DNA from 2 places in the Rhodococcus baikonurensis genome. Region 1 is predicted to be linked to the other one. Evidence: riboswitches for the same ligand, from Rfam matches in the RefSeq annotation. Region 1 holds a riboswitch; the other holds the start of a gene.

Region 1 (4,952 bases):
CGTGCTCGGTCCGCTGACCAATCCGGCTCGTCCGCGTGCCGGGCTGATCGGGTGCGCATTTCCGAAGCTGATCTCGGTCGTCGCGGGAGTCCTTGCGCAGCGCGGTAATTCAGCGTTGGTGGTGCGTGGGGACGACGGACTCGACGAACTGACCACATCGACGACTTCGACGGTTCACATCGTCGGGGGTGGAAGTGTGCGAACTGTCACGCTGGATCCGCGTGACCTCGGAATCGACCGCGTTCCTCTCGAAGAGTTACGCGGAGGAGACGCCGACATCAACGCCACCGTCGCCCGAACGCTGCTGTCCGGGCAGAAGGGGCCGGTCCGGGACGCGGTCTTGCTGAACGCGGGAGCCGCCATCGCGGCGTTCAACGGTGTCGGTGACGATCTCGAGGGTGCGATCTCGGCCGGGATGACTGCAGCCGCTGCCGCGATCGACAGCGGCGCGGGCGCTGAACTGCTTCACAAGTGGGCGGCACTCACCGCCCAGCTGGCCGACCAAGCCTGATCGACGGACTATTCACCCAGAGAGAATCCGGCCTCGACGTCTGCGCTGGAAAATGACTGGAAGGCAATGTGTGTGGCGGTTCGGAGAACGCCGGGCACCTTGTTGATTCCTCCGGTGACGACGTCGGCGATCTGGGCGTGGTCACGTACCTTCACGATGGCGATCAAGTCGACGTCACCTGCGCACGAGTAGACCTCCGTCACCCCGGACAGGTCGGCGACGGCCTGCGCGGTTTCCGGGATCCGAGCGGACTCGGCGTGAATCATGACGATGGCGTTGATCATTTCTCTCCTCGATTTCCCGGTGGGTTGTGATGACCCGGTGGTTTCGATCGAGCTTAGGGGTGCCGCCACCTCGTTACGTCATCGATGTTCGGATTCGGTACCGGCCCGCGCGAGTCGGCACCAGGCTTCCCACTTGCCGGCGCCGCGCACAGGTTCGACGTAGCCGGACGTCGCCGACACGATTCGGACACCGTCCGACGCGAGCCACCGTGCGATCAGTCCCAGTTCTTCGGGTGACGCGCCGCGAAACGGTGCGTCGTCGGGTAGGACGGTTTCGGCCGCCGCGGTGATGGCGTCGACGACGGGCATCGGGTGAGTCCCACGTCTGGCGAGCCCGGCCGACGCGAGACGCCCGGAACGGATCACCGACAGCTCCCAGCCGCCGTCCCCAGTGGGTCGGGCGAGTACGAGTTGTTCGATCGCAGCGACTGCGGCGAGTCGCTGAGTGCGCCGCACCGCGGTAGCGACTGCGACCGTTCGGTCACGCAGACGAGCAGCATTCTCGAACAACGCGTGTGCGGACAGCTCGTCTATCCGGGCCTGCATCTGTCGAAGGGGAGCGTCGTTGGTTCCTCGGAAGAAACCACGCACGGCCTCAGGGGCGGCCGCGTAGTCCTCTGCGTTGATTTCCGGGGTCCAGGAGGCCGGACACGCCCCCAGCTCACGAGCGGGGCAGTCAGGGCCGTGAACGGCGCCGCGCCCGAGACGCTTGGTACACGTGCGCAGACGACTGAACTCTGCGACGGTGTCCGCGACCTCGACTGCGTCGGCGCGAGAGGTGAACGGGCCGATCGAATCGATCGTGGGCGTGCGAACCACGGACAGTCTCGGAAACGCCTCGTCGGTGAGGGTGATCCACCAACCTCGCTTGGGAAACTTGGAGCGACGGTTGTACGGCGGCGCATGCGCGCTCAGCAGTCGTAGTTCACGCACCCCGGCTTCGAGAGCGTGCGCGCACTCGACATGGTCCACACGGGTGGCCAGCGCGACCATTTCCTTCATTCGGCCGCGGGTCTCCGAACCGGTGAAGTAGTTGCGGACGCGGCGTCGAAGGTCGGTAGCAGTTCCTATATAGAGGGCTTCGTCGGAAGGGCCTCGGAAAAGGTAGACACCGGGGCTTCGCGGCAGATTTGCGGCGAAGGACCGTTTGGCCCGCTGATGTGAGGAAATGTTGGGCAGGTAGTCGACGAGTTCGCTGTAACTGTGGACGCCTTGGTTCCCGACTCTGTCGATCAACCCGTGGAGGACATCGACTGTCGCACGCGCGTCGTCGAGCGCGCGGTGCGTCGGTTGGGTGGTTACCTGGAAGAGGTGGGCGAGGGCGGAGAGTTTGACCGAAGGCGCCTCGTCGCGTGTGAGCACGCGCCTGGCGAGCTTGACAGTGCACAGCACACGGAACGCAGGCCACGGGCGTGCACTGCGTGACGCCGCTGCTTTGAGAAAGCCGATGTCGAAGGGCGCGTTGTGTGCCACCAGCACCGCGCCCTCGGCGAATTCGAGAAAAGCTGGTAGGACACGTTCGATGGGAGGTGCGCCGATCAGCATGGCCGTGGTGATTCCGGTCAGTTCGACGATGTACGGCGGAATGGACCGGCCGGGATCGACGAGGGTTGCCATTTCACCGAGTACCTCGCCACCGCGGATCTTGACGGCGCCGATCTCGGTGATGGAGTCCTGGTCGGCGCTTCCACCTGTGGTCTCGAGGTCGACGACGACGAACGTCGTCTCGCTCAGCGGTGTGTCCAGCTCGTCGAAGCTCAGTTGCCGCCCGACGTCGACTTTCTCCCCGTCGGAGAACGGGGGCGGAGACGGAGATTCTCGGGCCGAGGCGGGACTCACATCGCAGACAGTAGAAGGACCCCCCGACAGGAATTGGAGAATGCCGACGCGGAATCCGGCTCACTCCGACTTCCATTGCGAAAGCAGCGGATCGGCCCCCGACAAAAGTATGAGAGACGAGGATCACACTTGCGGTGGGAACTCGCGAATGCGGACTCCTGCCTACTTGCCGGTAGGGCGATTCGGAGGGCCTTTGCTGCGTTGATCGGTGGCTGACTTCGCGCCCGTGAACGGAACAGGTTCTAGTTTCAAGTAATTGTCGTTGAACTGCGCGGAAGATCGGATTGTCGGGTTTGGTGAGCCTTGGCAGTGGGTAACGGGTGCACGTTTGCGGGCCGAGGGTGGGGCGCCGAACCGACCTGTTGTTATCTCCTCGTGACCCGCCGGGCGTATCGCGGGCGCGGCACCACGATTTCCGGCGAATCGGGCGCGATTGTCACGAAGCGGTCGACATCGTCGCGATCATTTCGTAACCTTCCTGAGACCTAACGAAGTCTTGCCGGACCAAACAGGACCGGCATCGTCAGGAACCGCCTAATCGGGATCTCCGCGAGGAACCCGAACCGGGAACCCAAGTTTCCACTGGGGTGAATCCCGCCTGGGGTGCAGCACGCAGGATCGCTGCAGACCACGCGGGTAGGGCTGATCTTCCCAGCCCGAACCCGTCAGCTAACTCGGTCGGCGGATGAATGGAAGAAATGGAGCACCCCTTAAGTGGCGTCACAGAGTTTCAAGCGTTCAGCGCAGTTGGCGGTAGCCGGCGCGCTCGCAGTCGGAGCATTCGCTGCAACCGCTGCACCTGCCTCGGCAGACCCCATCACCATCCCCGGCGTCGGCACGTTCGAGGTTCCGGGCGTTTCTATTCCTCAGTTGCCGGTCATTCCGGGCATCACCGACATCGCACCGGCTGCACCGGCCGCTCCCATCTCCAGTGTTGGTGAGCAGGCAGTTCGCGCCGCAGAGAGCAAGCTGGGCTCCCCGTACGTGTACGGCGCAGCCGGCCCGGACGCATTCGACTGCTCCGGTCTCGTCCAGTGGGCATACAAGCAGGCCGGCCTGAACCTGCCTCGCACGAGCTACGACCAGGCTGCAGCCGGCGTCGCCGTCGCACAGTCCGATCTTCAGGTCGGCGACGTGATCTCCTTCTACGGCGGATCGCACTCGGGCATCTACGCCGGCAACGGCAATGTCATCCACGCGTCGACCGCTGGTCAGCCCGTGAAGCTCGCTCCGGTGTCCTCGATGCCGTACGACGGTGCTCGCCGTTACTGATTTCTGATCACGCTCGACGGCTGTCGCCGGTAGGCAGTCGGAACGATCCGCCGCTGCAAGGTGGCGGAGCTCGGGGGAGCTCCGGATCTTCGAATGTGGGCCTCGAATCTTCGATTCGAGGCCCACATTTCTATTTCTCGACAATTCGCCCGGTACTTCACCCCGACACGCCTACCGGCGAGTAGACACAAACGTATGCCGTTCCGTAACCTTATCGAGACATTACGCGGGCGAGACAGGTACTGTAGATAGTTGACAGCCAGCTAACAGATCGTCGACCGGTCCCGGTCGACGTCGCTTCACCGAGACGGAGAGTTGCATTCCGTGGTTTCATCGAAAAACAACAGTCGAGTACGCGCCGCAGTGACCGTGGGAGTGCTGGCGTTCGGACTCGTCGCAGGGCCTTCGATGCAGGCCGGTGCCGACCCCGTCATCACCAACCCGACCGAGGCACTCGACAAGCTCGGTGAACTCTCCCGGGTATCCGAGCAGACCAACGAAGCGCTGCACAACGCGCAGATCGATCTCGACGCGAAGCTGGGCGTCGCCAACGATGCGGACGCGCGATCGGCAGCCGATCAGGGTGTTCTCGACGAGGCTTCGGCACGTGTCGCCGAATTCGCTCCGGCGGTAAACCGCATTGCCACAGCGAATTACCAGGGTGCACGAACCAATCGCCTCTTTGCGTTGATGGTCAGCGATTCGCCGCAGCAGTTGCTCGACCAGATGTCTGCGCTCGACGTGATTTCCAACGACGCGGCAGTGCAGGTCTCCCAGTTCAACGAAGCCACTGCCGCTGCCCGTGCGGCCTCGGAAGCATCGAAGCGCTCGGCCGAAGAAGCGCGGACCGCCGCCGATCAAGCCCGCGCGCTCAGTGACGACTTGCAGCGCAAGCAGAGTGAACTGCAGACGCAGATCGCCGACGTGACCAAAGCGTTCCAGAACCTCACCGACGACGAGCGTAACCAACTGAGCGGTACGCCGTTCCCTCCTGACGTCGATCTCAGCAAAATTCTAGCTAACCTTACGCCCGGCTCCGGTGCTGC
Region 2 (4,952 bases), on a different contig from region 1:
CGCAGTGATCTCGACGGTGACGCTGCCGACAGCGGTGGGGGTTCCCGAGATGGTGCCGTCCTGTGCAAGTGACAGTCCACCGGGCAGAGTGCCGTTGGTGAGTGCAAAGGTTGCGCGGGAGACAGCGGAAGCAAGCTTCTGCGAATACGCCTTGCCGACCTGACCAGCAGGCAGTTCGACGGTCGCGGGCAGCGGGTACGCAGCAACTACCGTCACCTTGCCCCCGTTGGTCGTCGACGCGATGGCGCCGGTCGAGGTATCGAGTGCGAGGTTTTTGACCTTCTCCAGTGCGGGAACCTTGGTATCGGTCAGAGCGGTGGTGGCGCGGGTCGTCAGGTCGACCGACCACAAGTGTCCGTTCATGATGTCCGCGACATATGCAATGCCTGCAGCCGAGTCGACGCTCACGCCGTTGGGAATCGCAGTCGGAGACAGCGTGGTCTTCGACAGGACTGCGCCGGCTGGCGTGATCGTCCACAGGTTGGTCGCCCTGGTGTCGGTCATGTAGACGTTTCCGGTGTTCGTGTCGACATCGACGTCGACCGGGTAGAGGTTGTCGGCACGCACGATCGACTTGAGCGCTCCACCCTTGCGTACGTCCGCCTGCCACAGCGTGCGTCCGTAGTTCTCGTCGAAGAAGTTGGTGTCTGCGATGTAGAGGAAGCCGCGGTCGCCGTCGAAGGCGAGCTTGGTCGGCGTTGCCGACTTGTCGACGAGAATGCTCGACACGGCGTCGGCGGCGTTGGGGTCGACGACTCGGATGTTGCCGGACTTGTAGTCAGAGAAGTACGCGCGGTGCGTTGTGGGGTCGACGACGACATCGTTGATCTGCGGCCGCGAGCCGTCAGGGTTCTTCTCGCTCAGCGTGACCGTCTTTTCGACCTTGCCGGTCTTGGTGTCGACAATCGAGATCGCGCCGCCGTAGGAGGAGGACACGTATGCGCGTCCGAGGCCCGAGTCCACGGCAAGTGCCGACGGGTAACCGACGACACCGTCGATGTTGCCGACGGACTCGCCGGTGTTCGTGTCGACGACGGACAACGAGCTGGTCGGTCCGCCGTACTGCGTGATGTATCCGCGGTGGGTTGCCGAGTCGACGACGATGTCGCCAGGCTGCGTTGCGGAATAGCTTCCGACAACGCCGTGTGTCGGATCCTCGGGTGAGGCGTGTGCAGCGGGAGCAGTGACGGACAGGCCGACAGCAGCAGCGGCGACGGCGAGGGACGCGGTGACCGCGCGCCGACGGTAGTGCAGATTCATGAGGGGTGCCTTAATGCTTTGGAAGACTCTGAGGATTCTGCCCTTCGGGCAGATGAGGCAAACCTAACCTAAGTTTCAATTTCGATGTTGAGACGCAGGCCACATCTTCGGCCGGAATCGACGCGCCTCTCAATCACCCGCCATTCCATTTCCATATAACGTGTGACCTTGCTCACATTACGGATGGATAACGGAACGGACACAACCGGACATTCACTCAGGCACCCCCACCTACCTGGGAAGAGTCTCCTGCGCTTTGTGTGACGCGTTGTACGTCCTTCGCCACGCCGCGTTATCAAATGGTGACACGAGAGACTCGAGCCGTTACCGTCGTTTTCGGCCGGGAAACTCGGCCACCTCCGGCCCGCCGCGCCAAGCCTTGTCCCGCGGGTACCGGACTTCCGACAGAGCATTCCAGGGACGAGGACGGGGGACCCAAAGTCCTCTGTGAGAACAGAAAAGTTCTCCAGTGGACACCGGTTCGATCGCAAGACCGAATCTTGGGGTGAAGCCAGACCCTTTCCAGCCAGGAAAGGCGAGGCCGGGCGACCTCTCAGCCCGAACCCGACAGCTGACCTCGCAGGCGCGTGTGGAGAGGATTTCGACCATCATGAGCGGACGCCATCGCAAGCCCACCACCACCGGCCGCACTGTCGCCAAGGTCGCCGTCACCGGCGCCATCATGGGCGTAGCAGGAATTGCAGCCACCGGAACCGCAAACGCTGCCCCCGACTCCGACTGGGATCGTCTCGCCCAGTGTGAGGCCGGCGGAAACTGGGCCATCAACACCGGCAACGGTTACCAGGGCGGACTGCAGTTCTCCCCCAGCACGTGGAACGCACACGGCGGCGGACAGTATGCAGCCACCGCAAACCAGGCCACTCGCGAGCAGCAGATCGTTGTTGCCGAGCGTGTTCTCGCAAACCAGGGTTGGGGCGCATGGCCGTCCTGCTCCTCCAGCCTCGGACTGAGCAGCGGCGCCACCGAGCGTTCCGCTCCGGCCACCACGGCTCCTCAGGCAGCTCCGGCTCCGGCTCAGCAGGTCGCTCAGACCGTTGCACACCCGGTCGCTGACGCCATCGATCAGGCAATCGCGTTCGCCAAGGCCAACGGCATTCCGGTCGACCCGCAGATCCTCGCAGTCGCCGACACCGCGAAGACGTTCCTCAAGTAACACCGGTAAGACTGTCCGCTCGGACGCTCGAACATCAAGAAGGCCCGCACCGATTCGGTGCGGGCCTTCTTCGTGTCGAGTTGTTATCGGTTGATGACGGTGTGCGGGTGTACGTAGGGAAGTGACTCCACCGGAACCGGAAAGGTGGTGTCCTCGCCGAAGGGTGAAAGTCCACCTGCGCGGGTCGATGACAATTCGGTCACTGCGTGATCTCCGTCTGCAGTTTCCGGCCATCCTGGATCTACATAGTGTTGCTTCGAATTGTTGGCCACGAAGTCATTTTGACAGGACGCCGTTACGCCGTACAGACCAGGTCTCTAATCTGATACCTGATGACCGAAACACGTGGCACCCCGGCGGGCAGTTCCGCAGCCGAAAGTCTGACCGATTGGCTCTCGGCGCGCAGTGACGCCGAGTTGACGGAGTTGCTGCGTCTGCGCCCCGATCTGGCCGTACCGCCGCCGAGCACGATGGTGGTTCTCAGCGGTCGGGCACAGCAACGCGCGTCGGTCAGCCGAGCTGCGGACGAACTCGACACCCTCGATTTCGGTCTTCTCGAATTGTTGGCACTGGCTGGCGCCGAGGAAACCCCGATGACGCGGGCGGAGCTCAACAGTGCGATCGCCGAACGCGCCCTGACCGGCAAGGGCAAGGTCACCAAGAAGGCCGTCGACAAGTCACTGTCGAAGATGCGCGAGTCCGCCCTCATCTGGGGTGTCGATCCCATCAGCGTCGTCCCGGCGGTCATCGGGATGATTCCGTGGCGTGTGGGGCGAGCCCTCGAGCCTGCCGAGGCGATGACCGAGACCGAGATCTCGGCAGCCCTCGACGCTCTGGACACCCGCGAGCGGGATCTCCTCGAGACTCTCGCCAACTCGAGCCCGATCGGCCGCACCCGCGACGCCGCCCCCGGAACGCCGCCGGAGCGCCCGGTTCAACGACTGCTGGCGGCCGGCCTGCTGCGGTGGCTCGACGAGCAGACCGTCGAACTCCCGGCGACGGTTCGTCAGGTCATCCGCGGCGAGCCGGTTTTCGATCCGACGACGCTGACCGCACCCGTCATCGGGGGCGACAAACTCAAGCCTGCGGACGTGAACGCCGCAGCAGCGGGCGAAGCGCTCGAGTTGGTACGCCAATGCGAGAACGTGATCGCCGTTCTGGGCGCAGCACCGGCCCCCGCACTGCGAGCCGGTGGTCTCGGTGTTCGAGAACTACGACGCGTGGCCAAGACGGCCGATCTCGACGAAGCGCGCGTGAGCCTGCTCGTCGAATTGCTCTCGGCAGCCGGCCTCATCGCCAGTGGAACGCCCGACCCGGCGCCGGTCTCGGACAACGCGGACGAATACTGGACGCCCACACTCGCCGTCGACGGCTGGCTCAACGCGTCCACAGCGCGTCGGTGGGAGGTCCTGGCATCCGCCTGGGTTGACGTACCGCGAGTTCCGTGGATGATTGGGCTGCGCGATTCCACCGACAAGCCGATCGCCGCATTGTCCGAGGAGGGCCGAGCCCCGGCGGCGCCTCGCGATCGCCAGGCCATTCTGGGGCTGCTCGCCGAACTCGACAGTGGCCAGACTGCTTCGGCCGTCGAGGTGAGTCGGCTGCTCGCGTGGCGACGCCCGCGATGGAGCGGGCGCCTGCGGACGTTCGCGATCGAGCGGACTCTGGACGAGGCCGCCGCGCTCGGACTGGTGGCCCGCGGTGCTTTGTCGTCGCCTGGACGAGCATTGCTGCACGGTGGGGACGCCGAAGCCGAAATGCAGTCCGCGCTACCCGAGCCCATCGACTACATCCTGGTCCAGGCAGATCTGACGTTGGTTGCTCCCGGCCCGCTGGTACCGGACCTGCTCGAGCAGGTGAGCCTGGTCGCGGACATCGAGTCGGCAGGATCGGCGTCGATGTACCGCATCAGTGAGGACAGCGTGCGTCGTGCGCTCGACGCCGGTCTGACGGCCACCGAACTGCATGCGATGTTCGCTTCGAAATCGAAGACGCCTGTTCCCCAATCACTTTCGTATCTGATCGACGATGTCGCCCGTCGACACGGGCGACTGCGTGCCGGGGTTGCGGCGTCGTTCATTCGGTGCGAGGACGCATCGCTTTTGGCGGAGGTACTTGCATCCGCGGTGGCCGAGCCGTTGGCTCTGCGCGCATTGGCTCCTACGGTCGCGATTTCGCAGGCCCCGCTCCGCGAAGTCCTGGCCGAGCTGCGAGCCGCCGGATTCGCACCGGCAGGTGAGGACTCCTCGGGCACGTTGGTCGATCTCCGCCCACGTGGGGCACGTGTACCTAACCGTCGCAGCCGACCGGCGTCGAGAATGCCGGCGAGCCCCTCGGCGGATCAGCTGGCGTCGTTGGTACGCACGATGCGGGCAGGTGACCGCGCTTCCGCCCCGGGCCGTGGTGGTGTCCGGACGGACGGTTCGAGGGAGAACAACGCCGCCACCATCGCCTTGCTGGCCACGGCGGCCCGAGACAATTCCAGCGTCAACATCGGCTACGTCGACGCTCAGGGGGT

What was found. A riboswitch is a leader RNA that binds a small molecule or an ion and turns the genes downstream of it on or off. The one in region 1 is predicted to bind cyclic di-AMP.
Region 2: another riboswitch for cyclic di-AMP. It lies ahead of ABWI03_RS04685 (transglycosylase family protein); the one in region 1 lies ahead of ABWI03_RS18215 (C40 family peptidase).

What each region holds. Positions count from the first base shown of each region.
Region 1 covers NZ_JBEUOQ010000007.1:206,499-211,450, reverse strand. The annotation lists gene trpD (anthranilate phosphoribosyltransferase) at 1-511, shown strand, start outside; gene ABWI03_RS18225 (Lrp/AsnC family transcriptional regulator) at 520-795, opposite strand; gene ABWI03_RS18220 (DEDD exonuclease domain-containing protein) at 874-2,634, opposite strand; cyclic di-AMP (ydaO/yuaA leader) riboswitch at 3,156-3,334, shown strand; gene ABWI03_RS18215 (C40 family peptidase) at 3,349-3,906, shown strand; gene ABWI03_RS18210 (C40 family peptidase) at 4,231-4,952, shown strand, end outside.
Region 2 covers NZ_JBEUOQ010000002.1:110,165-115,116, reverse strand. The annotation lists gene ABWI03_RS04690 (YncE family protein) at 1-1,260, opposite strand, end outside; cyclic di-AMP (ydaO/yuaA leader) riboswitch at 1,653-1,862, shown strand; gene ABWI03_RS04685 (transglycosylase family protein) at 1,871-2,434, shown strand; gene ABWI03_RS04680 (hypothetical protein) at 2,518-2,706, opposite strand; gene ABWI03_RS04675 (helicase-associated domain-containing protein) at 2,767-4,952, shown strand, end outside.